Regions from separate parts of the Alteromonas sp. Mac1 genome, predicted to be linked through region 2. Evidence: riboswitches for the same ligand, from Rfam matches in the RefSeq annotation. Region 2 holds a riboswitch; the other holds the start of a gene.
What was found. Region 2 has a riboswitch for thiamine pyrophosphate ahead of AV939_RS09585 (TonB-dependent receptor). Riboswitches for the same ligand answer to the same signal wherever they lie in the genome.
Positions count from the first base shown of each region.

Region 1: another riboswitch for thiamine pyrophosphate. It lies ahead of thiC (phosphomethylpyrimidine synthase ThiC); the one in region 2 lies ahead of AV939_RS09585 (TonB-dependent receptor).

Region 1 is NZ_CP013932.1:172,992-184,662, reverse strand. Features, by position in the region: gene cofH (5-amino-6-(D-ribitylamino)uracil--L-tyrosine 4-hydroxyphenyl transferase CofH) at 1-275, shown strand, start outside; gene cofD (2-phospho-L-lactate transferase) at 272-1,228, shown strand; gene cofC (2-phospho-L-lactate guanylyltransferase) at 1,221-1,832, shown strand; gene cofE (coenzyme F420-0:L-glutamate ligase) at 1,843-2,625, shown strand; gene npdG (NADPH-dependent F420 reductase) at 2,622-3,302, shown strand; gene AV939_RS00730 (TIGR03842 family LLM class F420-dependent oxidoreductase) at 3,406-4,407, shown strand; gene AV939_RS00725 (TonB-dependent receptor) at 4,807-7,122, shown strand; TPP riboswitch at 7,685-7,798, shown strand; gene thiC (phosphomethylpyrimidine synthase ThiC) at 7,956-9,848, shown strand; gene thiE (thiamine phosphate synthase) at 9,845-11,476, shown strand; gene AV939_RS00710 (HesA/MoeB/ThiF family protein) at 11,469-11,671, shown strand, end outside.
Region 2 is NZ_CP013932.1:2,246,354-2,258,024, forward strand. Features, by position in the region: gene prfC (peptide chain release factor 3) at 1-347, opposite strand, end outside; partial or broken gene AV939_RS20270 (MFS transporter) at 866-1,150, opposite strand; gene AV939_RS09540 (LysR substrate-binding domain-containing protein) at 1,337-2,224, shown strand; gene AV939_RS09545 (DMT family transporter) at 2,253-3,185, opposite strand; gene AV939_RS09550 (hypothetical protein) at 3,358-3,657, opposite strand; gene rimI (ribosomal protein S18-alanine N-acetyltransferase) at 3,851-4,300, opposite strand; gene AV939_RS09560 (hypothetical protein) at 4,341-5,021, opposite strand; tRNA gene AV939_RS09565 (tRNA-Trp) at 5,187-5,263, opposite strand; gene AV939_RS09570 (phosphotransferase) at 5,379-6,170, opposite strand; gene pnuC (nicotinamide riboside transporter PnuC) at 6,127-6,771, opposite strand; gene AV939_RS09580 (YkoF family thiamine/hydroxymethylpyrimidine-binding protein) at 6,774-7,046, opposite strand; gene AV939_RS09585 (TonB-dependent receptor) at 7,056-9,155, opposite strand; TPP riboswitch at 9,210-9,319, opposite strand; gene AV939_RS09590 (acyl-CoA thioesterase) at 9,432-9,860, opposite strand; gene AV939_RS09595 (GNAT family N-acetyltransferase) at 9,944-11,671, shown strand, end outside.

The sequences.
Region 1 (11,671 bases), 2.1 Mb from region 2:
TGAACGAGAGTATTTCTCGTGCAGCAGGTGCTAGCCACGGTCAAGAAATTGTCCCTCGGGATATGGTGAACTTTATTCAGCGCGCTGGGCTAAGCGCCCATCAACGTAATACTTTGTACGACGTAATTACCCCGTACGGCCGTGACAAAAAGCCTGCTCACCAAGCGGCGCTTGTGGGCTCAGAAACTGCTAGCCCAGCAGCCCCACAAAAAGACAAAACAGTCTTTAGCCCATTTAACACGTCATCTCACATTCCCGTGAAGGTAAGCGCATGAAAAACATTGTGTTACTCGCCGGTGGCGTAGGCGGTGCAAAAGCTGCGAAGGGCCTGTATCAGTCGGCTTACAAAGATAACCTATCCATTATTGGCAACGTAGGTGATGACGACGAATTCCATAATTTATGGGTGTCGCCTGACTTAGATACGCTTACCTACACATTAGCGAACGAAGTGAATCCAGTTACTGGTTGGGGGCTTAAAAACGACAGCTGCCGCATTCTTTCTCGGCTTGCTCAATTTGGTTCAAGCACATGGATGCATTTGGGAGATATGGATATTGCCACCCATATTTTCAGAAGCGCTAAGCGGGCCGAAGGCATGACTATGACGGCGATTACTCGCCAAATTACCACCCGATTAGGTATTACCATACCTTTGCTGCCAGCTACCGACGATACTCTGCAAACTCGTCTTGAAACTGAAAACGGCTGGGTGGATTTTCAGACTTACTTTGTACACCAACGCTGCGAAGCTAACGTAACCAATATTGCGTACGAAGGGGCACATCTTGCTTCTGCTACTCCTGAAGTGTTGGCGGCCATTAGCGCTGCTGACATTATCGTATTTGCCCCTAGCAACCCATTACTTAGCATTGCCCCCATGCTAGCTATACCCCAATTGCGCGATGCGCTATCAGCAAGCAACGCCACCAAAATTGCGGTTTCGCCGCTAATTGGTGGCAAGGCCATAAAAGGCCCTGCTGAAAAGCTACTACAACAAATGAGCTATACACCCGGTAACAAAGGCATTGCTGAATTTTACCAAGATATTAGCGATGTATTGGTCATTGATAATCAAGATGAAGGCGAAACAAACGTTATCGAAAGTTTTGGGTTGCACGCTTATTGCACTTCAACCTTAATGAAATCAGATCAAGAAAAACTAGCACTAATGGAAGAAGTTATTTCGGCGGCCACCACTTATCAATCGGAGGTGCCTTGTGCATAAACTATGCGTTGTTATCCCCATGAAAGATCCTGCGTTCAGCAAGCAGCGTTTGTCACCACATTTGCCTGCCAGCGTACGTAAAGCGTTAGCCATTAAGTTGTTCAAGAAAACCGTTATGTCGTTAAACGGTTCATTTCCACAATGGCAGAAACTGGTAGTAACGCCGTCGCTATACATCGCCGATTTAGCCACCAGCTTAGGCTGCAAAGTAATATTTGAGACCAAAGGCAGCAACTTAAACACAGCCTTAACTCAAGCCACCGAATGGAGTATGTCACAAGGGTTTAGCCATCAACTTATTCTGCCTGCTGATATTGCTCGGTTAGAAGAAAAAGAGCTGAGTTCTATTGCATCATTGGCCTCAGGCGATACATCAGTGGTTATTGGCAGTGCATATGATGGCGGCACTAACGCACTATGCACTACGCCCCCTAACGCCATTGATTTTGCATTTGGCAAATCATCTTCTTATGAGCATCACCAAGCGGCCATTGAAAAAGGCTTAAAGTGCGTGACCGTTCAGCCTAAATATTTAAGTCAAGACATCGACCATCCAGACGATCTTCGTCATGTGAATGACGTTGTCGACTCCTTGATTGCTTGAGGTTTAAAGTATGCGAGCACTTACCATCAATACCATAGAAGGCTTACCGGATATTCGCGAAGGCGACAACCTTGTGGGATTGATAATTGAAAAGCTTACCGCACAGCGACAGGTGTTATGTGAAGGCGATGTACTGGTTATCGCACAAAAAATCATATCGAAAGCGGAAGGCGCGGTTTGCCATGTTGACGATATTACCCCTACCGAAGAAGCCATCGACGTGGCTGAAAAGGTGAATAAAGACCCTCGTAAAGTTACTGTGATTCTGTCTGAATCTACTCGCTTAGTAAAAGTGCATAAACACCCTGCTGCCAATGAGGGGATTATTATTACCGAGCACAGATTAGGCCATATAAGTGCCAATGCCGCGGTGGATGAATCGAATACCGATAATCCAGGCGAACTGATTTTATTACCTAAAGACCCTGATACCAGCGCACGCATTATTGCCGAAAGCTTATGCAAATATTACGGCGCACCAGAGCACAGTATTGGGGTGGTGATAAGCGATACTTTTGGCCGCCCATGGCGTTTAGGCCAAACCAACGTGGCCATTGGCGTAGCGAATGTGCCTGCACTAAACCCACTTTATGGTGAATGTGATGCGTGGGGTCGCCCCCTAAAAGTTACAGCGCCTGCCCTTGCCGATGAACTTGCTGCAGCCTCTGGTTTGCTGATGAGTAAACAAGGTAAGTGCCCCGTTATTTTATTTAAAGGGCTTGAATGGGAAAGCAACCCAGACAGTAAAGCCTCAGACCTGTTAAGACCAACCCAAGAGGATTTATTCGCATGAAGATTGCTATTTTAGGCGGCACTGGCCCGCAAGGTTCGGGGCTAGCGAAACGCTTCGCCCTAGCGGGAATAGACGTAGTTATTGGTTCGCGAGACGGCGAACGGGCAGCAGAAAAAGCTAAAGCACTACAAGAATCCATTGCTGCGGCAAGTACTGCCACTACTGGCACCATCAGTGGCACAGACACTATTGCAGCCACATCGGCAGCAGATGAATTCGTGATTATTTCAGTACCCTGGGCAGCACATCACGCGACCTTAGATCAAATTCGCCCATTACTTCGCGACAAAATTGTTATCGACATTGTCGTGCCGTTGGCTGAAAACAACCCCAAAGCGGTTGCTATGCCACCAGAAGGTTCAGCCACAGAATCTGCTCAAGCATTATTAGGCGATGACTATGCCGTAGTCGGCGCGCTGCATAATGTATCAGCTGTCACCCTTAACAATCTTGAGCAAAGCATTAACTGCGACATTTTGGTGTGCGGTAATCAGCTTGAAGCGAAAAACAAAGTAATAGCATTACTAGATAACTTAGGCGTTCAAAGTTACAACGCTGGCCTAGCTGAAAGTGCCCGTTGTATTGAAGCCATTACCCCTATTTTAATTCGCTTAAACATATCCAAAGCAGTGCCATTTAGTCATGCAGGCATTCGTATTTGCCCACCGGATCATTAATACGGGCAGGTCAAAAACAACGTAAGCCGCTAGTGATTAGCTACTAAATAAATTAAGCAAAAACACGCATTAAACAAAATATAAAGAAACAGAGGAAAAACTCATGGAATTCGGTATCACATTTAAAGGCTTTGTTAGCCCAGATCGTGCCCGTAAATTAGTAAAAATGGCTGAAGAAGCCGGCTTCGATTATTGCTGGTTTTACGATTCACACATCCTTTGGCGCGAGTCGTTCGTGGCAATGGCCATGTGTATGGAGCACACCACCAAAATGCGCTTTGGCCCGTGTGTGACCAACCCTAACGTACGTGACTGGTCTGTAGCGGCAAGCTTATACGCCAGTTTGGCACTGCAAAGTAATGGCCGTTTCGACATTGGTTTAGGTCGTGGTGATTCTTCTATGCGTGTAATGGGTAAAAAGCCTGCGAACCTTGCTCGCTTAACCGAATTCACTCATAAAGTGAAAGCCATGGTGCGCGGTGAAGAAGTGATGTACGGCGAGTGCGAAAAGCCGGTTAAATTCCCGTGGGCTACAGGCTATGAACTGCCAGTTTGGGTGGGCGCTTATGGTCCGAAAGCCTTAGCAGTAGCCGGTGAACATGGCGATGGTGTCATTCTTCAAATTGGCGACCCAGATTTGGTGCAATGGTTTGGTCAACAGTGCCAAGATGCCGGGAACAAAGTTGAGCGCGACATGAGCAACTTCAAAGTTCAAGCCGCTGCACCTGCTTACTTTGGTGACATGGAAACCTGTATTGAAAAAACCAAGTGGTTCCCTGCCATGGTAGGTAATCACGTGGCCGATATTGTTGAAAAATACGGTACAGATTCAGGCTTAGTACCAAAAAGCTTAACCGATTATATTGAACAACGTCGTGGCTACGATTACTCGAAGCATGGTCAAAGCGATAACCCCTACCTAGACTTTATTACTGACGACATCGTCAAAAGCTTCTGTGTGTTAGGTGAAGCTGAAGATCACATTACTAAAATTCAGGCGCTTAAAAACGCTGGAACCACGCAATTTAATATCTATTTAGATAACGGTGATGAAGAAAATATTATCACTCGTTACGGCAAAGAAGTTATCCCTGCTTTCCGCTAAATTTGATGGCTAGCCTAGGGCGAGTTTCACGTAAATTATTGTCATTTAATTTGCGCGTAACTTAGCCCTACGCTATCGCGTTTTCTTATACCCATATCAATAAACCCTTTACCCCAAAACAGCTTTAACGCCCCAAAAACCCTACTTTATTCTTAAAAATCATTAATTTAACAACAATCCGTTCGAATTGGCCAATACCGCCTCATTGTTAATATATTGTAAATTCAGGAAAGTAAGTGCCACTTAGTTTCATAAACATGAAACATGACTTCGACACATGAATATTTACCCCTTGGTAAAACCCCTTTAGTTTCGTTAGAACAAAAGTTAATCAAATAAAAAACAAAAAATACTTCTATGTAGTTTGTAGATGTAACAACAACAAGAAGGGAACACATCATGAAATCGAAACAGACGCTATGCGCTTTAGCAATAGGATTGGCGCTTCAATCTTCCTACACTGCAGCAGCAGATTCGGTGGTACTTGAAAAAATTACGGTTACTTCGCAAAAGCGTGAGCAATACATAAACGACGTAAGTATTGCGGTAACGGCATTCAGTGGCGAGCAAATGGAGTCATTGGGTTTTGAAAGCAGCACCGACCTAATTGCATTTACGCCAGGTGTTTCCCTAGCTGGTGATATTGGTGGTCAACGCGCCATCTTTAATATTCGTGGTGTGGTACAAAACGATTACGCAGACATTGCTGAAGCTCCGGTGGCGGTATACGTAGATGGCGGGTACTTAGCCAGTACACAAGCGCAAACATTTGGTTTATTCGATATCGCCCGTGTTGAGATTTTGAAAGGCCCACAGGGCACCCTTTTTGGCCGGAACGCCACTGGCGGTATGGTAAATACCATTACAGCGAAGCCTACCGAAGAAGTGGAAGGTTACGCTGAACTCACCTTTGCTAGCTTCGAACAAAAACGGTTTGAAGGTGCGGTATCGGGCGCACTAAGCGACAAAGTATCTGGCCGTATCTCGGTGATGGCAAACAAGATGGGCAACATCCTTGAGAACGTGTATGAAGATGAAGCCGCGCCAGATACTCGTGCGGGCAGCATTGGCGGCGGTGAAGACGGTTACAACGACGATACCAAGGCATTCCGTGCTCAGTTAAACTTTGATTTAAGCGCTAATTCAAACCTATTAGTTAGTGCAAACTGGGCAGATACGACCAAAAGTGAAGGCCCTTATCAAGTGGTTAATACCACAGAAGTAAAAGACGCTGCTGGCAATGTTATTGATGTTATTTATGCCGCTGACGATCCACTAGGTTGTGACACTATTCAAGCTGGCGCTTGTGTAGATGGTAACTTTAACGGCGACCCACTGCGCCCAGTTCAAGGCGGTGACTTTAACGGTAATATCGACCCTGATGGAAGCGGCGAAAAAGTAAATAAAGACTTCGCCTTTGAAGATCAAAACAAAATTAAGTCTCGCGGCCTAGCAGCAACTTACGAATATGATTTTGACGACTTCACTTTTACCTCGGTGACCGACTGGAAGAACTTTACTCGCGTTATCGGCCTAGATTCAGATCAAACCGCCTCACCAGAATTAATTTTCCAGTCAGATGGCGACATTACCCAGTTCAGTGAAGAGTTGCGAGTAAGCGGCAACACCATGAACAGTAAATGGGTAGCAGGTTTCTATTACTTAAGCATTGAAACCGACTACTTACAAGGTCTAGCCGCAAGCCCAACAGGCGGCTATTTGGCCGGTGAAGAACAAAACACATTAGCCACTATCGATACCGATTCATACTCAGTATTTGGGCAAATCGACTACGATTTAACCGACGAACTAGTACTGGTATCGGGCTTACGATTAGTACGTGAAAATAAGTCGATGGACGGCCAGCTACGCCAAAATGCCAACTTGGTAGACCGTGATATTGAAGTAGATTACAGCCTTGATCCATTAGTAGATGTAGCCATGGATAACGATGAAACCATGTGGTCTGCAAAGCTACAGTTAGACTATAAACCAAACTCAGACACCCTGTTATATGCCGGTATTAACCGAGGCGTAAAAGCCGGTAACTTCAACGCGCCTTTAGGCGGCAGTTTTAGCACCTACGACGCTGAAGTACTTCTTGCCTATGAAGCGGGCGCGAAGCTAACCCTAATGGACGGCAAAGCACAGTTAAACAGTAGTATTTTCTACTATGATTATACTGACTATCAGTCGTTTTCATGGGTAAACAATGCCGGTGTGGTTTTCAACGAAGACGCGCAATTTACCGGTGCTGAAGTTGAACTACTATTAAACCCTATTGATGCGTTAGACATCATGTTCGGCGTGTCTTACACCGATGCCGTTGTTGAAGACTTAGAGGTGGCTTCAGGCGTATTTGTAGACACTACCCCGCCGTATACACCTGAATGGCAATCATCTGGTTTAGTGCGCTACACATGGGATATAGACAGCGGCAGTATTGCAGCGCTAATCAGTGGTTCATACCAGTCTGAATCTTTCCACAACGCGAGAAACTTTACGGCGCATACCATTGAAAGCCATTTCAAAGCTGATGCACGCATTACCTGGACTGACAAAGAAGATTTATGGAGCGTAGCCGCTTACGTAGATAACCTTACCGATTCAGATCACGAATTAATTGGTTTTGACGTATCAGGTTTCTACGGTACATCACAAATCTCTTATGCGAAACCACGCACTTACGGCGTAACCGTAAGACGTAATTTCTAATCTATGAAAGGTTAGCTGCGGATACAGATATAAAACCGCTCAACGAACATCCTGTAAGCAAAGGCCCCTTTTGGGGTCTTTTTATCTTTTATTTACGTGAATTTAGTTTAATCAAACTTACCCCATTCTACCTTCTCGTTGCCCGTGTAAAGCTTTAACGAGAGCAAGCCAACCCCCACCAAATACATATCATTCGCGCTAAAGTATTAGTGCGTTCACTTTATAAATCTTCTGCAGCAGAATGCTGCCAGCAGAGGCCCCCTCACCTCTCAACCCTCTTTAAAATTTCAAGTTTTGTTATAAGGGGGGATGGTGTGTTCCTCAGAAACCTTCTACAGCATGGAAGCTGTAGACAGGCCCTCTCACCGCCAAATTCCACCTTGAACAAGAGTGTTAGTGCGTTCACCTTAGAAATCTTCTGCAGCATGGATGCTGCCAGTAGAGGCCCCACACCTCTCAACCCTCTCTAAAATTTCAAGTTTTGTTATAAGGAACACACCATCCCCCTACCACGCCAAATCAAGGCTTGATATTTAAATTTCTTTCGCTTTATACTGAATATAGTTACTTGTCGGAGTGCTCAACTGAATTAATCCAGTGAGCTGAGACCGCGAAAGCGGGATCCGTTGAACCTGATCAGGCTAATACCTGCGAAGGGAACAAGAAAGTACAAAGTGGTAAGTCGTAAATTGTAAAAGTGAAACCATGTAGTATGGCAAGAATTTATCCTGCGGGATTTTGCCTGTAGTACCGGTCATGCTTTTGCGCCCTTTGTATTCTCTCCTCCACTCCTGACAAGCATTTTATAACCTAAACTAACAGGCGAAAATGCTATGTCGACTCGACGCGAACAGCGCCAACAGGCGCAAAACTTTATTAATCAATTGGCTGGTGAAGCCTACCCTAATTCTACTCGTCATTACGAGACAGGCAGCCGCGACGATATTAACGTTGCCATGCGACTGATTCATCAGCACGACAGCTTAATAGGCGGCACCGAAGAAAACCCCATATTTGAAAGTAACCCACCCATTGGGGTTTACGATACGTCCGGCCCTTACGGCGATCCAGACGTGACCATTGACGTGCAAAAAGGGTTAGCGCCGCTACGAGGCAACTGGATTAAAGCACGTGAAAATACATACGAACTTGAAGGCGTATCGTCACGCTTTGCGAAACAGCGTGAGCAAGATATTGTCACCGAAGATTTTCGCTTCACCCGAACGCTAAAACCACGTAAAGCCCTAGAAGGTAAAAACGTGACACAGCTGCATTACGCTCGCCAAGGCATTATCACGCCCGAGATGGAATACATTGCTATTCGGGAAAACATGGGGCGTGATGCATTAAAAGACAGCCCGCTAAGTCAGCAACACAAAGGCGAACACTTCGGGGCCAACCTGCCTTCGAACATTACCCCTGAGTTTGTTCGCCAAGAAGTGGCAGCAGGTCGCGCGATTATTCCTGCGAATATAAACCACCCTGAACTAGAACCCATGATTATTGGCCGCAACTTTTTAGTAAAGATTAACGCCAACATTGGGAATTCAGCGGTAACCTCGTCTATTGAAGAGGAAGTGGAAAAGCTGGTGTGGTCTACACGCTGGGGCGCCGATACCATTATGGATTTATCCACCGGCCGTAACATTCACGAAACCCGTGAATGGCTGCTTCGAAACAGCCCAATCCCTTTAGGTACTGTGCCCATCTACCAAGCCCTCGAGAAAGTAAATGGCGTGGCTGAAGATCTTACCTGGGAGTTGTTTAAAGACACCCTTATCGAGCAAGCCGAACAAGGGGTAGATTACTTCACCATTCACGCAGGCGTATTGCTTGAATACGTGCCACTTACCGCAAATCGAGTAACGGGCATTGTGTCGCGCGGCGGCTCTATTATGGCCAAGTGGTGTTTAAGTCATCACAAACAGAGCTTTTTGTACGAACGATTCCGCGATATTTGTGAAATTTGTGCCGCTTATGATGTATCGCTTTCTTTAGGTGACGGATTACGCCCAGGCAGCGTAGCCGATGCAAACGATGAGGCACAATTTTCTGAACTTCGCACCTTGGGTGAGCTCACTAAAATAGCCTGGGAATACGATGTTCAGGTTATGATTGAAGGCCCAGGACATGTGCCAATGCATATGATTAAAGCCAACATGGAAGAGCAACTAACCCATTGTCATGAAGCGCCTTTTTACACGTTAGGCCCGTTAACTACCGATATTGCGCCAGGTTACGACCACTTTACCTCAGGCATTGGTGCCGCCATGATTGGGTGGTATGGCTGCGCCATGCTTTGTTACGTTACCCCTAAAGAACATTTGGGCTTACCAAACAAAGAAGACGTTAAGCAAGGGCTAATTACCTACAAAATTGCGGCACACGCGGCCGACTTAGCCAAAGGTCACCCTGGTGCACAAATTCGCGATAATGCCATGTCGAAAGCTCGCTTTGAGTTTCGTTGGGAAGACCAGTTTAACCTAGCATTGGACCCTCATACCGCCCGAGCCTATCACGATGAAACCCTACCCAAGGCCTCAGGTAAAGTGGCACATTTTTGTTCTATGTGTGGCCCCAAATTTTGCTCTATGAAAATTTCTCAAGAAGTGCGAGATGTAGCCAAAGCTAATCAGGAAAAAGGCATGCAAGACATGGCTACCGCCTTTAACGAATCTGGCGCCGCGCTATATCACGGTGCCGATACCAAGGTACAGCTACCGTGAGCGAAGCTTCAACACAAGACACACTTAAAGCTGCGACACAAGCCATGAGCGAAGAGCCTGTTGCGTGGGTTATTGGTGGCATAGATACAAGTGGAGGCGCGGGTATTACCCGCGACGCCATCACACTTGCTGATATAAGTGTGCATGCATGCGTATTAACCACACAAGTCGCTAACCAGTCTCATTCAACAATGCGAAGTGCATCGGCATTGAGTATCGAAACGCTCAATGCACAATGGCAAGCGCTAGAAATCGAACTTCCCCCTAAGGCAATAAAAATTGGCGCAATTGCAAACACACCACAAGCCCTGTTCTTGTGTGAGCATGTGACAAAAATAAAACAATATAAAAGCACAAGTTGTTTTGTTGTTTGGGATCCGGTGTTGGTGAGTTCTTCAGGAGGTGTATTAAGTGAACTTAGCCAACAAAGTGTTGATGCGCTTATTGCGGCTGTGGATATTGTAACCCCTAACGTGAAAGAGCTATCCCAGTTATCAGGCTGGCCTGTGCACTGTGAAAAATCACTGTTAGCAGCGGCAAAGGTGCTTATCGCCCGTGGCGCTAAGGCGGTATACGTGAAAGGCGGCCACGCGCATTGGCAAAGTACAGCCATTGATACTTTTGTGTCTACGCATGCGGTTCGAATTTTTCAGCAACCCCGAGACAACATGGGGAACCTTAGAGGTACAGGCTGCATGTTTGCCAGTGCATTAGCTGGTTTTGTGGCAAGCGACTATGATATTCAAGATGCGCTAACGCTCGCTAATGCTTACCTGCATAAAGTGCGCAACGCATCCTTGCTTTCTACCAATTCCGTCTGTTCTGCCGATCATATACATTGCGCAGGATTGGTTGGTTTTCCATTAACACCGGTACACTACCCTTCCGTTCGCTTTGGTGAAAGCGACCCAATCCGGCGTCAAACCCCAATGCATTTCCCTAGATTAACCGACACTTCGTTAGGGGTTTACCCAGTACTGAACGATATATCGCAATTGGAAGCGCTAGTAGAGGCAGGCGCCGTGATTATTCAATTACGAATAAAGTTTGGCACTCAAGATGATAAGTCTTTACAAATTGCTAAGGCTGTTGAGATGGTAAAAAACACGCCCTGTCAGTTATTTATTAATGATGACTGGGAGCTAGCCATCAAGCATGGTGCTTACGGCGTGCACTTAGGCCAAGAAGATCTCGAAACAGCCAACTTACACGCCATCTCGCGTGCAGGACTTAGATTGGGCATTTCAACCCACGGTTACTGTGAACTTCAACGTATAAAATGGCTAAACCCCTCATACATTGCACTTGGCCATATATTTCCCACCACCACCAAAGATATGCCATCGAAACCTCAAGGACTCGATCGCCTTTCACGTTACGTTCGTCTTTGTGGAGATACGCCAACAGTGGCCATTGGCGGTATTAACTTGGCGCGAATTAATCCGGTAGCCAGTACTGGTGTATCGGGTATTGCAGTAGTACGTGCTATTACGCAAGCAAAGGATCCCGCGGCGGCATATCACAACCTGCGACAACAGATGAGTGGTGGCGAGGTAATTAGCGATATCATTGATGATGACACCGACAAAGTTAGCACTTCGGTTCAACACGGACTTAACCATGAATAGTGTGCACTTATCTAGCGACGACATCAGCCGCTATAGTCGCCAGTTGATGCTAGATGACATTGACGAAAAAGGGCAAGCGCGCCTTAAACAAGCTTACGCGGTTATCATCGGGCTAGGTGGGCTGGGCTCCTTGGTTGCACGTTATTTGGTAGGTGCAGGTATTGGCAAAGTATTGCTGGTAGATAACGACACTGT
Region 2 (11,671 bases):
GCGGCATCGATGACCATTAAACAAGAATCTACTGCGGTAAGCGTACGGTAGGTATCTTCCGAGAAGTCTTCGTGCCCAGGCGTATCAAGTAAGTTAACTAGATGGTCTTTGTAAGGAAATTGCATCACAGAGGTGGTTACAGATATACCACGCTCTTTTTCCATCTCCATCCAATCTGACTTAGCATGTTGGCCAGACTTTTTACCTTTTACCGTACCTGCGGTTTGCAGTGCGTTTCCGAACAACAGTACTTTTTCAGTAATGGTGGTTTTACCCGCATCTGGATGCGAGATAATAGCGAACGTTCTTCGCTTATTGATTTCGTTAAGAAAATTGGCATTTGCCATGAAAAATCGGTCCCGTTTCGTACCCGTAATGGTACTTCAGTCTTGAGTATTTACTCGCTTTGCTTAATGGCGTTCTTACAGTTGTGCTTGCATGTGCAAAGTGCTTTTGCTAGCTGCTTTTGCACACAAGACAACGAAGGACGCCAAGCATCACGCCTTCCCTTTTGAAACCTTAATCGGCATATAAAAAGTGGAAAGCATTGAGGGAGTATAAAAATGCCGCTTATTATACATTTGTGGCAGCTAAAAACACGCTCTGCTGACGTTTTTCTGATAACTCGTAAATAAATACTGATTGACGGGTAAATTCGTCATTTCAGTAGTGAAAATAGTGCAGGCAAAAGAGCTGATGAAAGAGATAATTAAAGACGTAGTAGCGGGATTAGTGACCGCGTAGAAAAGAGCGTTGTTAGAGCTGTAGTAAAGTTCCTTTTTAGACGGATATAACTACCGTGGTGAGAGCGCTAACGAAAAGTTTCATGATCTATTAATATCATGAGCTATTAATCTCAGAGTCTGGCGGTATCTCGTAACTCCATGCCCTCAACAACCGCACCACGTAATACTGAACCAAGTGCAATGCCAATATTAAACGCCGCAATATTTAATCCTAATGCCACATCTACCGCGTTTGGGGTATATCGCTTGGCCAATTTCACCACATATACTTGCAAGCCAGGTACATTACCAAAGGCAAATGCGCCTCACACCAATACGGTTAATACAGCATCTACCAGGATGTTCATAGTAAATGTTAGAGTAAATAGTATGAGCGCGAGGGCAGTAAAAATAATGGCAATAGCACTGGCTACCTTGTCTTTACTTACCAAACCTGTGGCAATGGTAGAACCGATAAAGAAGCACACGCCATGGGCATTTTCTTCCTCAAAAAGTAAGTTTCAGTGCGTGCACTGTGCAGATTGTTTTTGTTGCAAATAAAAGCAACAATGACAAAATATTTTTGTGATTATTGATAAAGTAAAAGCTGAATGAGCGTAAGTGCTAAAACCGAAGACATAGAAGCGTTTGTTGCCGTGGTAGATGCAGGCAGCTTTTCTCGCGCCGCTGAATTGCTGGGCCAGCAGGTGGCAAAAGTGTCTCGCGCTGTTGGCCGTTTAGAGGATGTCCTTAATGTTACCCTCCTTAACCGTACCACCCGCCGATTGGAGCTAACCGAAGAAGGTGTAGTCTACCTACAGTACGCCCGCGACAGTTTGAACTTACTAGAAAAAGGCGAAGAAGCGTTACGGCTGCTAAGCCAAAAGCCTTCTGGGCTATTAAGAGTAGATGCTGCAAGCCCTTTTGTGCTGCATCAGTTAACCCCACTAGTAGGTGAATTTCGTAAAGCGTACCCAGAGATAAAACTCGATATTACCAGTCACGACAACATAATTGATTTGCTTGAACATAAAACTGATATCGCCATTCGAATTGGTACCCTAAGCGATTCTAATTTGCACGCAAAGACCTTGGGACGAAGTGCACTTCATTTGGTGGCTAGCCCAGCCTATTTAGCAAATTCTAATATTGATGTGACAATAACGTCATTAGGCGAACATCAGCTCATTGGTTTTTCTAGTGGTGCTAGCTTGAACCGCTGGCCTTTATCAGAAGAGGTAAAACTTAATTTCGATTTAAAGGCATCTAGTGGAGAAACCATCAGGCAACTGTGTTTGGCAGGTCAAGGCATTGCCCTACTGTCGCACTTTATGGTGGCGGACGATTTAAAAAACGGAAAACTTGTCAGCGTATTAGGCGAGCACTTACTTACACCAAACAATCGAGAGCCCGTGCAAGCCGTTTACTACCGAAACAGTGCAGTGTCGTCTCGTATATCGGCTTTTTTAGATTTTATACAGCCACGCCTCAAGCTGTAGCGACTTATTTAATTGCCCAGTTTATTTATTAGGTTTGTCCAGGCACCTTGGAGATCAATTTCTTTAGTGCCGACTTTGGCAACGCGTTGAGGGTAAGTGCACAAAGCATTACAGTGGCGCCAACAATCACCATGGGCAACAAGGTCTCACCTAGTAACAGCACCGAGCTTACGTAACCAATGATTGGCGTTAGCGTGCTAATAAGTACTATTCGCTCAGGCGGAAGCTTAGGCCCTGCAGACACCATAAGACCAAAACCCAACCCAGTAGCGATTGGTCCAATGTAAGATAGTGACAACCAACCTCGCACCCCGTATTCAGCAAAATTGGGGACCCCCTCAATAGCACACGCAATCGCTAGCATTACTAATCCAGCCAACGCGAATTGCCAAAACACCGCATCAATAACACTCCCATGCCATTTGTGAAATGAAACACGCCTTATAGAGACTGCCCACAACCCCGAAGCTAATAGCATGCCAAACAAAGGTAACCAAGCACCAGGCTGGCCCGACGCGAACAATATTAAGCCAACGCCAACTGTAGAGATACTCGTCAATACAAAGCGTTTGGCTGCAGGGCGCTGTCGATACCACACGGTATCAATCACCAGCATCCACAGTGGCGTGGTGTAAATCAAAATACTCGCGGTACCGGCGGGAATGTACTGCAAGCAAACCGTGATTAACCCCATAGAGCCAATGAACTGCACCAAGGCTACCGTAAAGATAACCGCGCGGTCGGGGCGTGAAAACGTTGGTAATCGTTTTTTAGTGATAAACACAAATAAGGCGATAACAGGCAAGGCAAATAATAGCCTGAGCGCCACCATCCAATAAGCACTTACGGAATCTAAACCTAGCTTCATTGCTGGCCAACTTAAGCCTAAGCACAACACTGAAACAAACAGCATTTTAATGCCTTTTGCTTGAACTGACGGAGGAGGCAACGCAGAAGACATATTCAATACCTATAAAATGAAAAAGCATGCGCTATTTCACAAAAATGAGAGCGATAAGTGACGTTTCACCAAGCCGCGCAATATACGCGAATTACCCGGCACCGGATAGAGACCTTAACGACGTAATTAGGTGCCTTATCGCGCGTGAAGGCTTAGGTAACTAAAGGTTAGGCTAAGGTAATAATATTGCCACAGACAATAGTTTGCGATGGCCTTGTTGAATGGGCGTAACACTATGACTGTACAAATCAGGTCGAAAGAAATAAACACGGTTAAATAAGTTAAAAATAACCTTGTCGGCACAAAACACCCCACCCACTTTTGGCTGCTTTAATACCACATTAAACTTATAGTATTTTCCTTCGCTAACAGGGTCGTTATGTCTCATTACCCGATGCCCTTCAGGATAAGTCACGAAATTAATTGCAAACCGTTTAAATCGCACAATCTCCCGATTGATAACCTTTGGCATTTATCCTCTTTAGTTAGTTTTTAACAAATTATACGTTGAACGGTATTGTCTCAAAGAAAAGGAGTAGACCGATAGTGCGCGGGTAGATCGAGAAGGTATAACTTGTGCGATTGCGTGTTCAATATAGTGTGTTTAATTTAGCCTGATTAGTTTAGCTTCTTGGGTTTAGCTTCTTGGGTTTAGCTTCTCGGGTTTAAAGTGAGGCCTTCATTATTTGAGCGTCTTCTTTGCCATTAGCGGTTTGATAATAGCCTTTTCTTACTTCGATATGCTCAAAACCGGTATGTTCGTAAAGGTTGATAGCCCCAATATTACTGGCTCGAACCTCTAACCACATTGAGGTCATTTTGTTGTGCTGAGCGTGTTGTTTTACATACTCCACTAACGCCCGCCCTATCCCTTCTTGGCGACAACGTTTGTCTACCGCAATATCCATTAATGTAGCTTCATCAACCACTTCAAGTACCAATGCGTATCCCACTACTTGATCATCTTTTATGGCAAGGGCCCCGAAATAAGGAGCAGTAGTGCAATCAGCAAACGTTGCAAAAGACCAAGGTTTAAATTGGGACGCTTCGTGAATACCGTGGGCTTGCGCTAATGCGCGTTTACAACTTGTATCTGAAACTAATTGGATATGCAAAATAGGACAACCGAGTTAGGAAATTTAACGCGCTTCAGGCTTAACTTACATTGTTGGATAAAGCACAAAGCATTTTCCACAGCTGCCTTTGCATTGCCGCCGTCAGTAAGTGAGGCGCCGACGGTAAAACAATGCCACCGTTAGTTACTGCTACATCTTGCCCTATCTTCACCTGAGTGCTGGTGAAGGATAATTGAAGATACGCGAGCGCAACATCTAAATCTTGTAACCACTGCTTGCCCTGTAAACGCTGTGCTTGGGTTAATTCAACCAGAGCAGGTGTATTGTTTGAAGCAGGATTGGATAACACGTTTGACGAATGGCTGGATAATTGGCTTGAAGCATTAACAGACTCCACTTGTGATGCACTCTTGCTTGCAGTGCTATCAACATTGCTATCTTCAGCGCTATCTACCGAGCGCGGTGTCGCTGACGACGAATCACTAGCTTTCGGGCTGGTAGCTTTTGTTTGGCCAGAGGCTTTGGTCGAATCTGATGATACTTGAGCACGAAGTTGTGCCAACCGGCTTTGCTTTTCTTCATTAGAAGGCATGGCTGGTGAATAATTACTGGCCATTGCAAAAGAATCATTTGCAGAGCGCTTATTAGCAACATCAGTCGCAACTGAGTTCGTGTTTTCATCTTGCAGCGATGACTGGCTCACCCACACAGGTATTCCCATTTCTTGCAATACAGCACGCTGAAAAGTAGAAAGCGACATAAAAATCCAACTTCGATAAATTACTTAACATTGTATAGCAACGCGATTAAAAATGGCAACGCGAATAAAAATGGCAGATACAGAATGACTAACTTGCTGAGTTTAACTTAGCTTAAGAAAAGTAAATAATGATAAAAATTGAATTTAGAAAACAAGAAGGGAAAGTGGCAGGGGTGGAGGGACTCGAACCCCCAACCATCGGTTTTGGAGACCGCTGTTCTACCAATTCGAACTACACCCCTAGCGCGCTGTGCATTATACGGATGACATTTAAAAGGTAAAGCATTTTTCTACTACCTTATGCACTACCGCTTACTAAACAAACAAAGCGCTGTGAAAACAAACAAAAAGCGTACTTTATCCAGCGTTTTGCTTAGTAGCCTCAAGTGCAGCTAGCCATAAATCGTTAGTTACGTTAACGATTTCCATATGAAGTTGAACTTGCGATAAGACCTCATCTTCATCTTTACCTACTTCTTTGGCATAGGCGATGGCTAATGCCCGTGTTTGCGCTTCACTCATTGCGTTTATCTTTGCACACCCAGCCACATCGAAATAACGATTACCCATGGCCGAGTATTCCCAATCAACAATGAACGGCGTTGAGTCACGTACCACATGATGAGCAAGCAAGTCGTTGTGACACAGCACATAGTCTTCTGTGTTGCCTTCACTTTTAACTAAACTTGCTCGAAGTTGAATAGCGCGGTCGAAAAGCGCATCGCCTTCTTTCAATCCAGCGGAGTGCATATAATGCAACCAACGAGAAAATAAGTTGAGAGGTCTAGCTGTGATAGGCAGGGCGTGGACACGGGCAAGTACTGATGCTAACGCTTCGGGAGAACGAATACTGGGATGAGGATCGGTTTCCTCTTCCCATTGTTCTACCCAAATTAATTCATCATCGCTTAACCAAATAGGCTTTGGTGCAATGCCTCGCTCAGCAAGTTGCTGTTGCAATACAAATTGATGGAATCTGTCGATACCGCTAAATGTATCTTCCCCCACCCATTTGACAGCATACCCACGATTATCATCTTTGAGATAGTACACCTGATTCACTATGCCAGCGGGGTGACGTTCCACTGTGGCCGAATCAGATAAATTAAGTGCTTCTTTCAAAAGCGGAATGATAGTTTCCGGTTTCATCTTGCTTATTCCACTGCGCTAACCATTGTAGGTACCCAAAAATCGAGAATCCTACGTATCCAAGGAATAAGCATGCTGATAATGCCATCCCCACTTGAAAGTATAAAAAGGCGGAGGCCAAATTAATAAAGAACCAGTAAATCCAATTTTGTAAAACTTTATGCGCCACCATAAAAGTGGTAACTACACTCAGCAGATGGATACTCGCATCTAGCAGTAAATGATCACTATTAAATTGTGAAGTGACTAATTTAGATAATCCCCATGCACAGCATAAAAGCACAGGGACTATTGTAAGATGTATCCATAACGGCCATGAACGCACTGGCTTCTCCGTGCCTCCATCACCACCTTTTGACCACTGATAATAACCATAGCCTGCCATTATCATATAGAAAAAGTTCAGCATGGACTGAAACGGCAATGTCACCTGCCAAAACAGCCAGGTATAAATAGCCGTACTGGCGAAGGCACAAAGCCAACACCAGCTGTTCTGTTTAGCCGCAAGCAACACATAGGCAATGGCAAGCACTACCGCCAACCATTCCAGTTTTGATGTGGCCGCTATCTGCGACAAAAACTCAGTGAAAAATGTACTCATGCTTAAGTTTTTCTGGCTTGCTTGTTAGCCTGCATGGCATCGTAGTTTAGAAACTTCGCCACGAAAATAGCCTGTCCAACTTCTTCGTGAGTGCGCTGCATTTCCTTACCAAGAATAGACATCACATGTCCGTAATCACCGGATACTTGCGTGCTGGTAGAAGTAGTTAATACGCCAATATTACCGTAGCTATTCATGCGATCGATAAATTGCTGAATAGGCTCAATGTATTCACCCACGAGCGGGTATAGCGATAGCTCAACCATGACTTGCATAGTGTACTCCTAGAATTCGTATTTAACGGTAACGCCAAACTGTCGGCCATTACCTAGTTGATAGTAAGGTTCTGCAAACGCATACTCATCACGAGGGTCGTTACTGAAGCCACCAAAACCTCTGGTGTAATACTCATTATCGAAGGCATTTTTAACCCACACGCTGGTTTGCCAATTATCAGAAAACCACACGATTTCACTGTTAACCAACGTTGTCGAAGGTGCCTCTACATCATGGCCATCAGAAAAACGGTAGCTGTCTTTAAAGTCGATATCGATGCGCCAAAGCACATCATCAGTAATAGATAGCTCACTAAATAAGTTAGCCGTGTATTCAGGTGCTTGTGCTTGGCGCTGTTTTTCAATCACAGTGCCATCAGTCAGCGTATAATCTTCGAAGGTAGCATCTAGGTAGCCCAAACTCATGTTCATGGTCCAGTTTTCATCTACCAGCCAACTCAACTCTAGCTCAGCCCCCTTGTTAGTGCCTATATCAGCGTTGTCTATAATGTCGATAAAATCAGGTGTTCCATCTTCGCGAATTTGAACATCAAAATTACTTACTTGCGTATCGTCCCTGTCCATATAGAAGAGTGCTGCTCGCATGGTTAGTTCAGGCACTAATAAAGGCCCTTTTACACCAAGCTCGTAATTCCAGTTATATTCTTCATCAAAGAATCGCTGCTCATCTGATACGCGCTCGTCAGGGTTATACCCTGCCCCTTTATAGCCGCGAGAAATACTGGCGTAGTAAAAGTGTTTTTCACCCGTATATTGCAATGCCACTTTACCGCCAGTCATCGTAGTATCATGACTGCTTTCAAGGCCATTGTTATCAGAGTAGTCAAAGCCGTAGTTTTCTACACGTAACCCTGCAACTAGCGTTAGGCTAGTGGTGATTGTAGATTCAGTCTGTAAATATACCGCTTTGGTGGTGGGTTCATACACACTGGTAAAGTCACCTGATGCATAGGTGTATTCACGCAACAAATCTTCTTCACTGGTTTTATAAAAAGCGCCAAGCGTCCAAGCCGTCGCGCCATTAAATAACGCGGCACTGTCTGAAGATACAAAGCGTACTTCTGCTGTTTGTGTGTCTACATCACGGAAATAAGCGTCGAATGAAGTATACCCGAAAGGGTGAAATCCTTCGTAAGTCCAATCTTCGTCATATCCATAACCGATGTTATGGGAGGCGTGAGTGGCGACTAGAATAATATCACCGCCATTAGTCGAGGTAGTGGCTCTAGCACTCACAGCATGAGTTTGATGGGTGTCAAAACCTGGCTCATCAGATAAGGTCTGATTATTATTATCTAAAGAAAACGCATCATACCCATTGTCGATGTCATACCAACGATAAGTTAGTGCCAAAGTGCTTCTTTCGTCAATATTTCCCGCTACACTTATGCGCGCAGCAGTTTCATCAAGATTATTCGTATCATCACGTTTTTGCTCGGTGCCGTCACTGTTAACGACGGTATTTTCTACAAAACCATCACTACGGTTATGCATAAGTGCAACGCGATAACCCCAATCTTGATTGATATCGTTACCTGTAGCAGCTTCTACGCGATAACTATCTTTATTACCTGCTCTTACTTCAACATAGTCAGCACTCTCTGAGCCAACAGGGGTGCTAGAAAGCTTAACCGCTCCTGCTAAAGCGCCGGAACCAAATAAGGTGGCCTGAGGCCCTCGGTAAACTTCTAGTTGCTGCGTATCAAAAATAAGTCCTGCTGCTGCAAGACCAGAGAAATCAAATTCGTCAACGATGAAACTAACAGACGGATTAATAGGCTCTACAAACTGGCTACGTTCACCGATACCGCGAATTTGAACAAAGCGTCCGCGAGAAGCGCCTGCGGCGAAGTTCACGTTCGGCACACTATTTAGCACACTATCAATATGGGTAGGCTGGCGACTGCTTAAGCGCTTAGCACTCATAACGGTAGCACTTGCACTTAGCTGGTCTAACACGGTTTCGCGAAAGTCTCCGCTCACGACAACACGTTCTACGTCATCAAGTTGTGTTTCTTGCTGAGTAGTTTGTGCGCTAACTGAAAGCGATGCGGCAAGTAAAGAAAGACAAAATATAGGTTTTTGCATGGGATCTCTTATTCTTTTTTAAGAAAAAAGATCCGGGTGTACGGCAGGTGATACGACTATGTGGTCAACCATCCCTACGCCGGCATTATCCGGATCAGGTGTAAGGGTTCTCACAATGATAATGTGAATCTCAGTCCGCGGTACGGACACCCCTTGGTATATGCGTTCGTTATGAATAACGAATACAGCGGGAAGTCTACCAGTTACGCCAAAACCGTCAAGATATTAAACGGTTAACTTGGCGTAACAGTAGGCTCGCTATTCGTGTGATGTGGCTTATTTTTGCTCTTCTAATTCGAGATTGAGCTTTCGCACTTCTTCGTTAGTTTGAGATACTAACGCCTCAAGGGTTTTACCATGCGCTGCTGGTTGACGTGATTCTGGGTCTACTTTAACGAAGACGATATCATCGGCGAAACAAATAGTTTTTTTGGTGGCTTTATTGCGCACTAAACAACTGACCGTAATCGACGTTCTACCAACCGCTTTCGTCTCAAGACCAAACTCAACAATATCACCTTGCAGTGCAGGAGACTCAAAACTAATTTCCCCTATATGTTTGGTTACCAAACAATTGGTTTCTAATTGGCAAATTGCCCAAATAGCAGCCTCTTCATCAATCCATTCAAGCGCGCGGCCGCCAAATAAAGAGTTGGCATAATTTAAGTCGTTTGGCATCACTAGACGCCGAGAAAGAAAGCGCATTCGAATTCCTTTAGATAAGTAGTTACTATAAGCAGAGAAAGTCTTAATTATACCGAAAAAACACACCTATGGCGCCACCGGAATTGACTCAATGGTTATTTAGCCCTATTTATTCGCAAGCACGACATACTGAGCATCGCCGTCTACTCGTGCTTTCTGGTGAGTATGACTGGGTGAATAAGAGTTTAACGTCTATTTTGAGCGATATTTCCCCCTCACTTACCGTCAAAGAAATAGGCGCTGAGAACTCACTGCTCCGTAAACATTTGTTGGGTAAAGAATGCGATATCGGGGTGGTACATTCACATCAAGGGTTTAACCCTGGAAACCTCATGGCCATTGCAGGCACCATTCGATGGGGTGGCTGTCTCATTTTATGCTGCCCTACGCTCGACTCTTGGCATTTGCACACCCGCCCTAGTCACCTCTCACATGGTTTTACTGCATCACGAAGTCCGTATATAAAACGGCTTGTAGCAATACTAAAAAACGATGCAGATGTAGCCATTTGGAATTCCAACAACTGCCATATTCCTGATTCAGTAGCGAGTGATACCTTTGATTCGATAAACCGGCTAACCCCGATTACCTCTGAAAGCCCTATTAATCGGATAGTTTCAGAAAACGCACGCGCAACACAGCCAGTAGATGATGAACAAACCCGTCGGCCACAGTTCAAATCACTTGAACAGCAGGCGGCATTTGATTGCCTGACAAATAAGTGGTCGCAAGATAATCGAAAAGCTGTCATCACAGCGCCTAGAGGCAGAGGGAAGTCTGCGCTTGTAGGGCTGTTTGTTGCATCAAGGCTGAAAAAGGGCGAGAAAGTAGTGATCACAAGCGCCATTCGTGAAAACACGAGCACCCTTTTCAAGCACATTCGTATAGGCATAAATTCACCAAATTCAGAAGAAAATAAACTAGAAAGTAAGACTACTGATAATGAGTTAAGCACTGCTGGAACTGTCACTGAAGCGGCTTTTGCTGTTGAGGATTTTGTTAGTGAAGCAGTCTCTAATCAAGCTTCAGAGAGTGAGAAAAGTGGATCTGCACAGTGGCTTGCGCCAGATAACCCAACGCTTATCGATGGTGACTTTGACTTGCTTATTATTGATGAAGCAGCGTCCTTCGCGTTACCTGTGCTTAAGATGTTAATCAGCGCTCATGATAACTACGTGATTAGCACAACATTGCAGGGATACGAAGGAAGTGGGCAAGGTTTTATGCAGCGTATGCTACCGGCTTTTAACGCTGAAGGCGCTTTGCACCTTTCATTGAGCACACCGCTACGATGGACAAAGAACGATAAGTTAGAAAACCTCATACATAATATTTGCTTATTTGAAGGAACAGAGTCATTTAATACCTTCAATGAAGTTCCGCGAGAAGCACGCCGGGGAGTAAGGCAAGAAATACTGCGAGAATTACAACGAAAAGCACCGACAGATAAATCTAGCAATGACTACAGGATAGGTTTGGTGTCTGCATTGTCGGAACACGAATTACACTGTGTCATGCAACTGTTAGCCGCTGCACACTATCAAACCACCCCCGATGACTTCATGCGGCTTTATGACAGCCCAGACATCGTATTGTGTACCCAATGGGACGACCTTCGTTTAATCGCAGCTGCAATAATAAATTGTGAAGGTGGCGACCCTTTAGCAGATGTAAGTGAAGGAATTGCAGATGGTTCCCGGCGCCCTAAAGGACATTTAGGGGCACAGAGGCTTACGCTACTCACGGCGAACCCCGCTACTGCATCATATCGGTATTGGAGAATAAACCGTATAGCAGTTGCTCCTCATCTA